3 linked regions of the Halorientalis litorea genome follow. The protein of the gene in region 3 binds, or shares a complex with, the protein of the main gene of each other region. Links are inferred from orthologs where the notes say so. Each region holds a gene or a part of one and is shown on either strand. Other genes may lie near its edges.

Region 1 (2,828 bases), 1.9 Mb from region 3 along the record:
CGGTCACGCTCGGCGCGCCGACCGGGGCCGCGAGGAACTCTTGGATGTGGGTCGCGTCCGCGGCGTGTTCGCCACCGCCGACGACGTTGCCCAGCGGCACCGGGAAGTTCCGACCGCGGAACGCGCCGCCGAGGTGCTGGTACAGCGGGATGCCCTGTACGTCCGCACCGGCCTTGGCCGCGGCCATGCTGATGGCGACGGCACTGTTGGCACCGATTTGCGAGAAGTCGTCGGTACCGTCGGCGGCGTGGAGCGCGGCGTCGACGCCGCGCTGGTCACCCGCGTACACTTCACCGACCAGTCGCGGGACGGCGTGTTCGCGGGCCGCCGCGATTGCCTCGTTCGGCGGGAGTTCGACAGCCTCGTACTCGCCCGTCGACGCACCGCTCGGTGCCGCGGCGCGGCCGAAGCCCCCACTCTCGGTGGTGACTTCCGCCTCGACAGTCGGGTTCCCCCGCGAGTCGAGGACGCGCCGGAGCGCGACGCTGGCGACCAGCGTCACTGTTCACCCCGCCACACCGTAAAGGGCAGGACACCAGCGTCGTACTCCTCTGCCGCGATGAGGATGGGCTGGGTCTGCTCCGTGTCGATGAGCACCGGCGCGCCGTGGGCCACCTGCAGTGCTCGCGCGCCGAGGATGCGAGCCTTCTCGTATCGGTTGTCTTGTTGGTCAGCCATGTGCGGTGTCACTGATACGGTGCGACGATGTCGACGAGGTCTTTGTGCGAGACGAGCATGCGACGGCAGCAGTGTCGCTCCAAGCCGAGGTCGTCGAGGACCGCCTCCGGGTCCTCGCCCTCTTGGGTCCGGGATTTAAACTCCTCCCAGTGCTCGCCGACGACGGTACCACACGTGAAACACCGGACTGGGACCATCATGCGTGCTCACCTCACCGGTATGATTTCTGGTAGCGCGCACGGGCACCCGGTCCGCCCCACTTCTTGGGCTCGGACTGGCGCACGTCGTTGACAAGGAGCGACCGGTCGAACTCCATGTACGCGTCACGCAGTTCCGCGTCGTTCGTGTGCTGGACCAGCCCGCGAGCGATGGCCGTCCGCACCGCGTCGGCCTGCCCGCTGGTGCCGCCGCCCTCGACCTGCACATCCACGTCGACGCCCTCGCGCAGGTCGTCGTCCGCGATGCGGAACGGCTCCAGCATCTTCAGCTGTGACAGTTCCGGTTCGACCAGTTCGACCGGCCGGGCGTTCACCCGGACGAGTCCCTCGCCGTCCGTCACCGTCGCTCGCGCGATGGCCGTCTTCTTCTTGCCTGATGTGTTCGTTACCATGTGACGTTTGCTCCGAGTTGTTCGCTGATCGTCCCCAACTGGACGAACTTGATGTTCGAGAGTCTATCCAGCGACGTTCCCTCGATGATTTCGCCGTCCTCGTCGTTCGGGTTGCCCTTGTAGACGCGGACGTTCTCGTACGCCTCGCGGCCGCGGGGCTTCTTGTACGGAAGCATCCCGCGAATCGACCGCTTGAAGATGCGGTCGGGCTGTTTCGGGTAGTACGGCCCGCGGTCCGAGCCGACTTCCCGCCGCGTCTGGTACTTCTCGACGAGTTGCTCCTCGCGGCCGGTGATGACCGACTGCTCGGCGTTGATGACGGCGACGCGTTCGCCGTCGAGTGCGCGCTCGGCCACCTCGCTGGCGACCCGTCCGAGGATGCAATCTCGGGCGTCGATGACCGTCTCGGCCTCGAAGTCCGGCACGCTCATCGAATCACCCGCACGTCGGTACCGTCGGGGTTCTGTTCGACTGCCTGTTCGATATCCATGTATTCGCCGACTTGGTCGATTTTCGTCTGTGCCGTCCCGGACACGTCCACGGCGGCGACGGCAACGTCCTTCTGCAGGACGCCGCTGCCGAGGACTTTGCCCGGCACGACAACCGTTTCGTCTTCCCGTGCGTACCGCTCGATGCGGCCCAGGTTGACTTCGGCGTGTGTACGACGCGGCTTCTCGAGTTGCTCTGCCACGTCGGCCCAGACGTCCCCGCCCGAATCACGGGCGGTCGACTTCAGGTCGGCGATGAGACTACGTAGTCTCGGGTTCGTCTTGCTCATAACCTACCTCCAGAGAAGTGCAGGGAGCAGGATTTGAACCTGCGGACCCCTACGGGACAGCGCCCTGAACGCTGCGCCGTTGGCCTGACTTGGCTATCCCTGCGTGCTTGTGTCAGTTCCAACTGCCCCTTCAAACCGCTTACGGTTGCCCGCCGCTCTGCCCGGCCGCTCGTCAGGGTACGGCTGGCGTCATGTCGGGGGGTACTCGGGGCAGTAGCTGTTCTCATAACTGTACGGCTTCCTTCAGTTCGGTCGCGCGGCCGGACAGCGTGTCCACGGCCTGGGTCACCAGTTCGTCGACCGACAGCGACCCGTCCGTCTCGACGCTGAACACGAAGGCGTTCGGTACGTCGTGTACCTCGACATCCTTCCCCGGGTACCGGTTCGTGAGGTCGTGGTCGAACTCTTCGGTCGGGACCAACTCGCCGTCCTCCTCGATGACACCGCGGAGGATGTGCGGGTCGTCGTCGCCGAACTCGTCGGCGTCCCCGACGACCTCCACGCGCTGGAGGTGTCGGTAGCCGACGGCCACGCCGCCTTGGTGTTTCGCGTGTTCTCGACCGCGGTCCATCACCGCGTCGGCCTCGACTTCGAGACGCTGTGGCGTCTCGGACCCTTCTGGGTCCTTGAGGTCGATGATGGGAATGTTCTCGTCGGCCGGCTTTACTTGATCGTCGCTGCTGACGAGGTCACCGGAGTAGGCCGTGCCCGGCCCCTCCACGTCCAGCGCGAGGGTGACGGTCTCACCGACTTCGTAGTCGT
Region 2 (2,847 bases), 1.9 Mb from region 3 along the record:
GGCCGTGAGGAGGTACTGAAACGAGTGGTCACGGTTCAGAACGGCCCCGACTGTCGCGACTAGCGGCGGCACGCCCAACACGCCGAGGACGAGCAAGAAGAACAGTGACTCGGACGTTAGCACGCCACCCTGCAACACCGTCCGGAATACGGCCATGGTGGCCGTATCAGCGCGGTGACCTAATAGCTACTGACGAGTTAACGGCCGGCGAAAAACGGGTCCGCGTCGGGGTCAGTTGTCGACGTCCTCGTAGACCCACGGTTCGTCGCTGCGGTCGTAGTCGACCAGTTCGTCCTCGTCGAAGAACAGGTCGATTTCGCGCTCGTTGGCACCGGGGTCTTCGTGGTCGGAGCCGTGGATGACGTTCTGTCCGAGGTCGAGGCCGAGGTCACCGCGGATGGTGCCCGGCTGTGCCTCGGCAGGGTCGGTCGTCCCCATCATCTGTCGGACCTGTCGCGTCGCGTCGGCACCTTCCCAGACCATCGCCATGACTGGCCCGGACGTGATGAACGCCACGAGGTCGTCGAAGAACGGCTCGTCCTCGTGTTCGCCGTAGTGCTGGTGTGCGAGGTCCTCGTCTATCTGCATGAACTTCGCACCGACGAGCTTCAGGCCGCGACCTTCGAGTCGGTCGATGATTTCACCGACGAGGCCGCGCTGGACCGCGTCCGGCTTTGCCATCACGAAAGTACGCTCGTCGTGGTGGCTCATGCGTCCTCCTCGGCCTCGGCGTCGTCTGCACCGTCCGCGTCGGCCGCTTCGGTGTCGTCCTCGGCTTCGGCTTCGGCCGACTCGAGGTCCGGTGCGGCACCGCTCTCGTCTGCGTCCTCGTCTGCGGCCGGTTCCGCCTCGATGTCTGGTTCTTCGTCCGCGTCCGGCTCCTCGTCGGGTTCGGCTCCGCCTTCGGGGCCGCGACCCTCTTCGGTCCACTCCACGTCGCGCGCTTCGCGGCCGAGGTCGGCGTTTTTCTCACACTTCGACGAGCAGTAGTCGACGGTCGACCCGTCGTTACGGACGAGCATCGTCCCGGTTCCGGGCTCGATGTCGTCGCCACAGTAGTCACACTCTCGGGTTCGGGGCATTATTGTCCTCCAATCTGGTCGGCTTCGCGGGCCGTCTCGCGGAGTTGGAGTACGTCGCCCTCACGGACCGGCCCGAGGACGTTCCGCGTGATGATGCGGCCTTGGTTCTCGCCCTCGCCGATGCGGCACTTGACCTGCATCGCCTCGCCGTGCATGCCGGTTCGGCCGACGACTTCGATGACCTCGGCGGGCGTCGAACCGCCGTCGCCTTCGGATTCCGATTCACTCATCGTGTATCACTGAAGGTCTTCGAGTTTGTCGGCGATGTCGTCGATGTCGGCGGCGGCGTCGCCACCGTCGACGATGGCCGCCGCGGCACTACCGACTTCGAGGCCGGCGGCGTGGCCGATATCGTCCTGCGTCTCGACGAACAGGTACGGAATCGCCTTCTCGTCGGACAGTTCGGGGAGGTGCATGACGATTTCCTCCGGCTGTACGTCCTCGGCGACGTACACGAGGTCGGCGTTCCCGCGCTCGACTGCTTTGGTCGTCTCGTTTGTACCCTTCTTTACTGTTCCCGTGTCCCGCGCGACCTCGAGTGCCTCGAGGGCGTCGTCGGCGAGGTCCGCCGGAACGTCGAAATCAACGTATACTGACATTGGTAATCTCCTCCTGTCCGTGGGCTCGCGCTCCCCCGCCTGAGAGTCCTGAGAGGCTAGGAGCATCATCAACCCCGCACAGGCTGTACCCGTGAGTGGCCCCGCTCCGCTAAAAGCCCTTTCGATGCCGAAAAGCGAGTGACAGCCCCACACACGCCCACGATTGTCGGGACAGCGACGGGACGACCGCCACACCCAAGCCCCCACCACGGTACTGTTGGAGTATGCTCGCCGAGGTGACGACAGCCCTCCGCCGGGACGCCCAGCGAGCGGACGAGCGTCGCGTCCTCGTCCTCGCCGGAACCGCCAGTTCGGGGTACGACGGAGCGCGTGCGGTACTCGACGCCGCCGAAATCCCCGCTACGGCGGCGACGCTCGTGGGTCCCGACCCGACACTCGACTGTGAACACCTCCCCATCGGACACTCCGGCGACTTGCTCGGGACAACGCGTGAGGCCGTCGTCCTCGACGTACACGAGGAGTGCCGACCGAACGCCCTCGGTCGGGCCGTCGGTGCGGTGGACGGCGGCGGCCTCCTCGTGTTGCTGACGCCGTCGTTGGCGGAGTGGCCCGACAGACGCGACGCGTTCGACGAGACGCTCGCGGCACCGCCCGCGGACGTGGCCGACGTGACCGGCCACTTCCGGACACGGCTGGTCGAGACGCTCCGCGCGCACCCTGGCATCGCAATCGTCGACGTGGACGCCGGGACTGTCGAGCGCGACGGCCTGACCGACCCGGACCCACACCGACCGGACCACGACGTGACGGTCCCATCGGACGCCACGTTTCCGTCTAGCGTCTACACGGCGTGCCTGACCGAGGACCAAGCCCGGGCGGTCCACGCCCTCGAAGTCCTCCGGGACGACGAGCAGGCCGTCGTGGTGGAGTCCGACCGTGGCCGCGGGAAGTCGAGTGCCTGCGGGTTCGCCGCCGCCGCCCTCGCGATGGCTGGCCGGGACATCCTCGTGACGGCCCCCGACTACCGCAACGCCGCGACGGTCTTCGAGCGGGCACACGAGACGCTCGATGAGAACGATGCCCTCGTGGGTACGCCGAGTGACGAGTCGCCGCGTGACCTGCGGACGGCCGAGGGCCGGGTCCGGTTCGAGCGTGCCGCCGACGCAACCGCGCTCCCGGGCGACCCGGACGTGGTCATCGTGGAC
Region 3 (4,929 bases):
ACGTTTCGTACGATTCTTCGAGTTGTTCGAGCGAGTACCCCAGCATCTCGGCCCACCGGTCGTCGAACGTCACCTCGTCGGCGTCGAGGTGCCAGTCCCAGACGCCGAGGTCCGCGCTCTCCAGTGCCATCTGGAGACGCTCCTTTGTCTCGCGGATTTCCTGCTCGTGTTCCACGCGCTCCGTCACGTCCCGGACGACACCGACCAGCCCCGGTGGCCCGTCACCGGGAAGCAGCGAGAAGCGAATCTCCACGGGGGCAGTTTCACCCTCGGTACCCGTCGCAACGGTCTCGTGAGAAACGACATCCGCGTCCGACGCACGGAGCCGTTGATACAGCCGCTCTATCTCGGCGGCAGTCTCCGCGTCGGTCACATCGCTGATTCGTTTCCCACGGAGAAAATCCCGGTCGGCCCCGAGCATCTCGGCCATCGCACCGTTGACAGCCGTCAGCCGCAGGTCCTCGTCGGTCATGTACACGCCGTCGCTCATCGTCTCGACCAGCGTGCCGTACTGTTCGAGTTCGCGGTTCTGCTCGCGGACCTCCTGCTCGCGGGCGGCCAACTCGAAGGCCAACCGTGCGTCGGCGGCGAACACTTGGCCGATTTCGAGGTCCCTGTCGTCGAACGCATCCCGTTCCCCGGCGGCGATGGCGATGGTCCCCCACCCCTCGACGGGCAGGACCATCGCGCTCCGCATCGGGTCGTAGTCGTGCGGCGAGTCGGCCGTCGGGAGGTCCGAGACGACGGTTGGCTCACCTTGTTCGTACGCCCGTCCGACGAATCCCTCACCGACCTCGTACGGCGGTTTCCGCTCGCGGAGCTCCGGCCTGTCGGTTTCGACGGCGACCATTTCGAGGCGGTCGTCGCGCAGAAGGCGGACCTCCGTCGTGGCGTACTCGAAGTGACGCTGTGCGAGTTCGGCAGTCGTCTCCGCCACCTCGGCCACCGTTTCGGCGGTCATGAGTTCTCTCGTCCCCTCGTGGAGTTGTTCGAGCAACTGGCCGCGCTCGCGGCGGTCACGGATGTCCCGAACCAATCCTAGCGTGACGTGTTCGTCGCTCTCGGGCAGTCTGGAGAAGCGCGTCTCGACGGGGACCGTCTCCCCGTCCGCCCGCACGAGTTCGTTCTCGAAGGTGACGACCGGCCGGTCGCTCTCGGCGGCGAGTCGCCGGTACCGCTCGGCGGTTTCGAGTGCCGCCTCGGTCAGGACATCTGTGATGTGCGTCCCGACGAGTTCGTCGGGGGTGTAGCCGAGCATGTCGGCCAGAGCCTGATTGACGCGGACGAACTCCCGGTCGGCGTTCAGCAGGTAGACACCGTCACCGACCGTCTCGATGATTCGCTCGTACTGTCTGAGTTGCTCTTCGCGTTCCTTGCGTTCGGCGATACACCGGGCGGTCCCGACCAGACCGACCACGTTCCCGTCGTCGTCCCGGAACGGCGACGCCGTCACCTCGTGTGGTTTCCGCTCACCGTCTTTCGCCTCGAACGTGACATCGAGCGTGATTTCCTCCCCGGCGGCGACCCGCGCAAGTCCCGACCGAACCCGGTCACGGTCCGCGGGTGCGACCAGTTGGAACGGGTCGAAATCGCCGAGTTCCGCGTCGCTGTAGCCCGACATCTCCCGGAACGCGTCGTTCCACTCGACGAGGTTCCCGTACCGGTCGTACACGTAGAACGGGTCCGTGATGGCGTCCAACACCGTCACCGGTACTGTCTCTATCTCGGACGACGCCGGACGGTCGGCACCTGTGAGCCACCAGTCCCGCTGGTCCGTCTCACTCACGCGAGACCCTCCGCTGGCAGTCCGAGTTCCGCGTTCGCACGACCCCCGAAACCATACCCCGAACTGGGGTAATCTGGCGGATAAGCGTATCGGACGGTTCAGCTATTGACAGGTTTCAGGCCGGGACGGCACCGGCAGTCCGCTCGGCGACATCCACGAGCGTCGTCCACGTGTTGACGCCCGCCCGGAGTGCCACGAGGTCGCTCGCGGTGACGGTCACCGTCACCGTCGTCCCGTCGCGGGTGACTGCGGCGCGGGTGCGGTCCCCGGAAATCTCACCGACCTCCTGTGTGACGCTTCGCTCGACGATGCGCGCGCTGTCAGCGTCGTCGTAGGTGAACTCCAGAAGGGCGTCGTGTGTGGCGGCGGTCACTCGACGGGGACTTCCTTCACGTCACGGCTCCGCTCTTTCAGGAGGACGCGGTGCCCACAGTACGGACAGCGGACGCCGCCGTAGTCGTCGAGTTCGACATCCCGCTTGCACCGGGAGCACTTGTAGCTCATGTTACTCCTCGTCCTCTGCCAACGCGGCGCGGATGGACCGCTGGACCGTCTTGCCGCCGGGGGTCTGTGGACTGTACGTGCCACCGGCGAAGCGGTAGCCACAGTAGCCACACTCCCAGATGCCGGTGCCCTGTCGCTCGACGCGGTCGTTCCCGCAGTCGGGGCACTCGTGGTCTTCGCGCATGTCTCCCTCTATCTCTGCGACTCGACGGCGGGCGACGCGCCCGTAGCGAGCACCGAACCGACCCGCACTGCCAGTACGTGCGTCCTTGGCCATAGTACCGTACAATCACCGGACCTCGCTGATAAACCCTGCGAGTTGCGACGGCCCCGCGACGGGGCCGGCCACGTCCCCCGGACCGCACATCACTCCTGTAACTCGGCCTCGGCGAGTGCCTCGTTGAGGTCCGCCCGGACCTGCTCGCCGAGTTCGCGGTCCCCCGCCGTCGTCACGACGCGGTTCTCCTGCACGCTCGACCCGTCCCGGATGAGGAGACGGACGTTCCCGTTGGCGTCGGCCCGCGTCGCCTTCGCCCGGACGCCACCGCGGGACCCGGACCCGCTGGCGTCGATGGGGCCGGGAATCACCTTCTTGACGTGTGGGTGGCCGGCGACCGTCTCGACGGCGCGTTTCCCCGCCCGCTCGCCGATGAGCGTCGTGTGAGAGCCACCGAGAATGTCGGCCATCGACGCCTCGACGACTTCCAGTCCCGCGTGCCCGCCGCGCTCGACGGCGGCACGAACCGGGTCCTCGTCCTCGACACGGTAGAACTCGTAGTGGAGGGCCGCCCGGACCGCGCGGAGGACTTCGCGGTTCCCCGTCGCGTACACCTCTTCTGGGCGTTTGCGCCGCACCTCGTCGGCGACTAGCCCGGCGAAGTTGCGGAGTTCGACGACGCCCGCCTCGCCGCCCTCCTCCGGCGTCGTCGTCACCGTCCGCTCGCCGACCACCTCCTCGTCCAGCAACGCCGTGACCGTCGCGCGGTCCCGTTCGAGTTCGAGAACCACGGTGTCGGCGTTGGCCGTCCGACAGACCAGACAGTAGTCGCCGGGTCTGGCGAGCGACGACGCACACTGCCGACACTGCATACCCGACAGTTGGGGTACTCGGCGGCATAAGCGAGACGGTTCGGGCCGTCAGGAGAGGGCGTCCGGGTCGGCCTTCAGGTACTCCCGGAGGACGACGGTAGCGTAACTCCCCTTCGGGAGCGAGAACGAAAGCGTGAGGGGGTCCTGCTCGACGGTCAGGTCCGTCCGCACCAGCACCGCCCGGCGGGTCCCCGTCGAGTGGAACTCCCCCGGCAGGTCGAAGTCCGCGGGTTCGATACCCACGTCGGTCAGCACGTCGCGCGCTATCTCGCCGGGTTCGCCCCCGTCGAGGTCCGTCTCCGTCCCGACCAGCGGCGCGGTGACGAACGCCCGCCCGCGCTCACAGTGGCGGGAGACGGTATCCACGCGCTCGTCGTCCACGCGCTGTGTACGGTCGGTGTCCGGCAGTGCCAGCCCCTCGGGCGCGTCCGCGTCGGCGAAACACACTACATCGCCGGCGACCGGGCGGTCGAACGGGAGGCCACGCGCCAGTCGCGCCGAGAGAATCCGGTTGAACACGTACGACTGGGCGGCGTTGACGAACAACTGCTGGAGGTTCGTCGGAACCGTCTCCAGTGCCGCGCGATAGTCCGCGGCCCCGAGGCCCTCGCCCCTGTCGGCCAGTTCGTGACACATCGACCGCTCGTACCGGAGGTGTCGAGGGAACTCGTCGAGCGCGCCAGCCCAGTCGCGGGTCTCCGCGGCATACTCGCGGGCGTCCCGCGTCGCCTCCGGTTCCCGCTCCGACGGGTTACCCACGTAGGCAAGGACGGCCCCCTCCCAGTCGCCGCGGAGAATCGAGAGTCCGACCTCGTGGGTGACCGGCCGCTTGCTCCCGAACCGCTGTTGGCCGAAGTAGTTGGGGACGCCGACTGGGGCGTCCGGGTCCTCGGGGGCACCGCCCGCGAACGCGCGGAGGTCTGCGGTGACGGCGTCGGCGCGTTCGGGCGCGTCGGCGTCCCGGACGGTCACCTCGAAGGCGTTGCCCGCGAGGTCACCGAACAGGATGGGGCGACCGGTCCGGCCCAACACCTCGACATCCGCGTCCGAGAGGTCGACGGCGGCGACGGCCTCGGGGTCGGCATTCTTCATCGAGAACAGTTGCGTCGTGACGGCGTGTTTGTCCTTCGTCCCGGCCCACGAGACGCGCTCACGGCTCGCGCCGAGGGCGTCGGAGAGCGCGCTCGCGAAGTCGTTGGTGTCCCAGCCACGGAGCGTCGCCCGGAGGAGGACGTGCGGGTACGCTCCCGGGTCGGCCTCGACGGGTTCGTGGTCGAACGCTTCCAGTTCGCGGACGCGGAAGTCCTCGGTCCGGTCCCTGAGGTGGCCGCCGACACCGTCGCTCTCGCTGACGTAGTGGGCCATGCCGACGGTCCGTTCGACGGGGTGTGCCGGGCGCATCAACAGGTGCCTCCGCGGGCGAGTCCAGTCATACTCGCGTCGTTGGGGGCGGCGGGTTAAATCGTTGGACATCGGCGACGGAACTGCACGGCGGTCGGTCCGGCCTACTCGCCGCTGTCGAGGTACTGGACCGCCTCGTCGTCGCTCAC

Evidence for each region. The genes of interacting proteins can lie anywhere in the genome.
Region 1: MUG95_RS11395 (region 3) and MUG95_RS01145 share a complex: the UniProt entries of both Methanocaldococcus jannaschii proteins name them as parts of the 50S ribosomal subunit. The link is inferred for Halorientalis litorea from one-to-one orthologs.
Region 2: MUG95_RS11395 (region 3) and rpl7ae share a complex: the UniProt entries of both Methanocaldococcus jannaschii proteins name them as parts of the 50S ribosomal subunit. The link is inferred for Halorientalis litorea from one-to-one orthologs.

What each region holds. Positions count from the first base shown.
Region 1 is NZ_CP095482.1:202,812-205,639, reverse strand. It holds MUG95_RS01145 (50S ribosomal protein L13), read right to left. Parts: upstream 1,720-2,828; coding sequence 1,282-1,719; downstream 1-1,281. Other genes in the region: MUG95_RS01130 (DNA-directed RNA polymerase subunit D), read right to left, coding at 2,290-2,828; MUG95_RS01140 (50S ribosomal protein L18e), read right to left, coding at 1,716-2,066; MUG95_RS01150 (30S ribosomal protein S9), read right to left, coding at 890-1,288; MUG95_RS01155 (DNA-directed RNA polymerase subunit N), read right to left, coding at 687-878; MUG95_RS01160 (DNA-directed RNA polymerase subunit K), read right to left, coding at 499-678. UniProt on the Methanocaldococcus jannaschii protein: This protein is one of the early assembly proteins of the 50S ribosomal subunit, although it is not seen to bind rRNA by itself. It is important during the early stages of 50S assembly.
Region 2 is NZ_CP095482.1:225,563-228,409, reverse strand. It holds rpl7ae (50S ribosomal protein L7Ae), read right to left. Parts: upstream 1,682-2,847; coding sequence 1,319-1,681; downstream 1-1,318. Other genes in the region: tmcA (tRNA(Met) cytidine acetyltransferase TmcA), read left to right, coding at 1,906-2,847; MUG95_RS01275 (30S ribosomal protein S28e), read right to left, coding at 1,082-1,312; MUG95_RS01280 (50S ribosomal protein L24e), read right to left, coding at 708-1,082; ndk (nucleoside-diphosphate kinase), read right to left, coding at 232-711; MUG95_RS01290 (hypothetical protein), read right to left, coding at 1-156. UniProt on the Methanocaldococcus jannaschii protein: Multifunctional RNA-binding protein that recognizes the K-turn motif in ribosomal RNA, the RNA component of RNase P, box H/ACA, box C/D and box C'/D' sRNAs.
Region 3 is NZ_CP095482.1:2,115,989-2,120,917, reverse strand. The notes cover bases 930-3,619. They hold MUG95_RS11395 (50S ribosomal protein L37ae), read right to left. Parts: upstream 2,568-3,619; coding sequence 2,292-2,567; downstream 930-2,291. Other genes in these bases: truD (tRNA pseudouridine(13) synthase TruD), read right to left, coding at 3,428-3,619; MUG95_RS11390 (DUF2103 domain-containing protein), read right to left, coding at 2,657-3,379; MUG95_RS11400 (DNA-directed RNA polymerase subunit P), read right to left, coding at 2,156-2,290; MUG95_RS11405 (KEOPS complex subunit Pcc1), read right to left, coding at 1,902-2,159; MUG95_RS11410 (PAS domain S-box protein), read right to left, coding at 930-1,786. In the rest of the region: more of MUG95_RS11410, read right to left, coding at 1-929; more of truD, read right to left, coding at 3,620-4,780; MUG95_RS11380 (phosphoribosyltransferase), read right to left, coding at 4,885-4,929. UniProt on the Methanocaldococcus jannaschii protein: Binds to the 23S rRNA.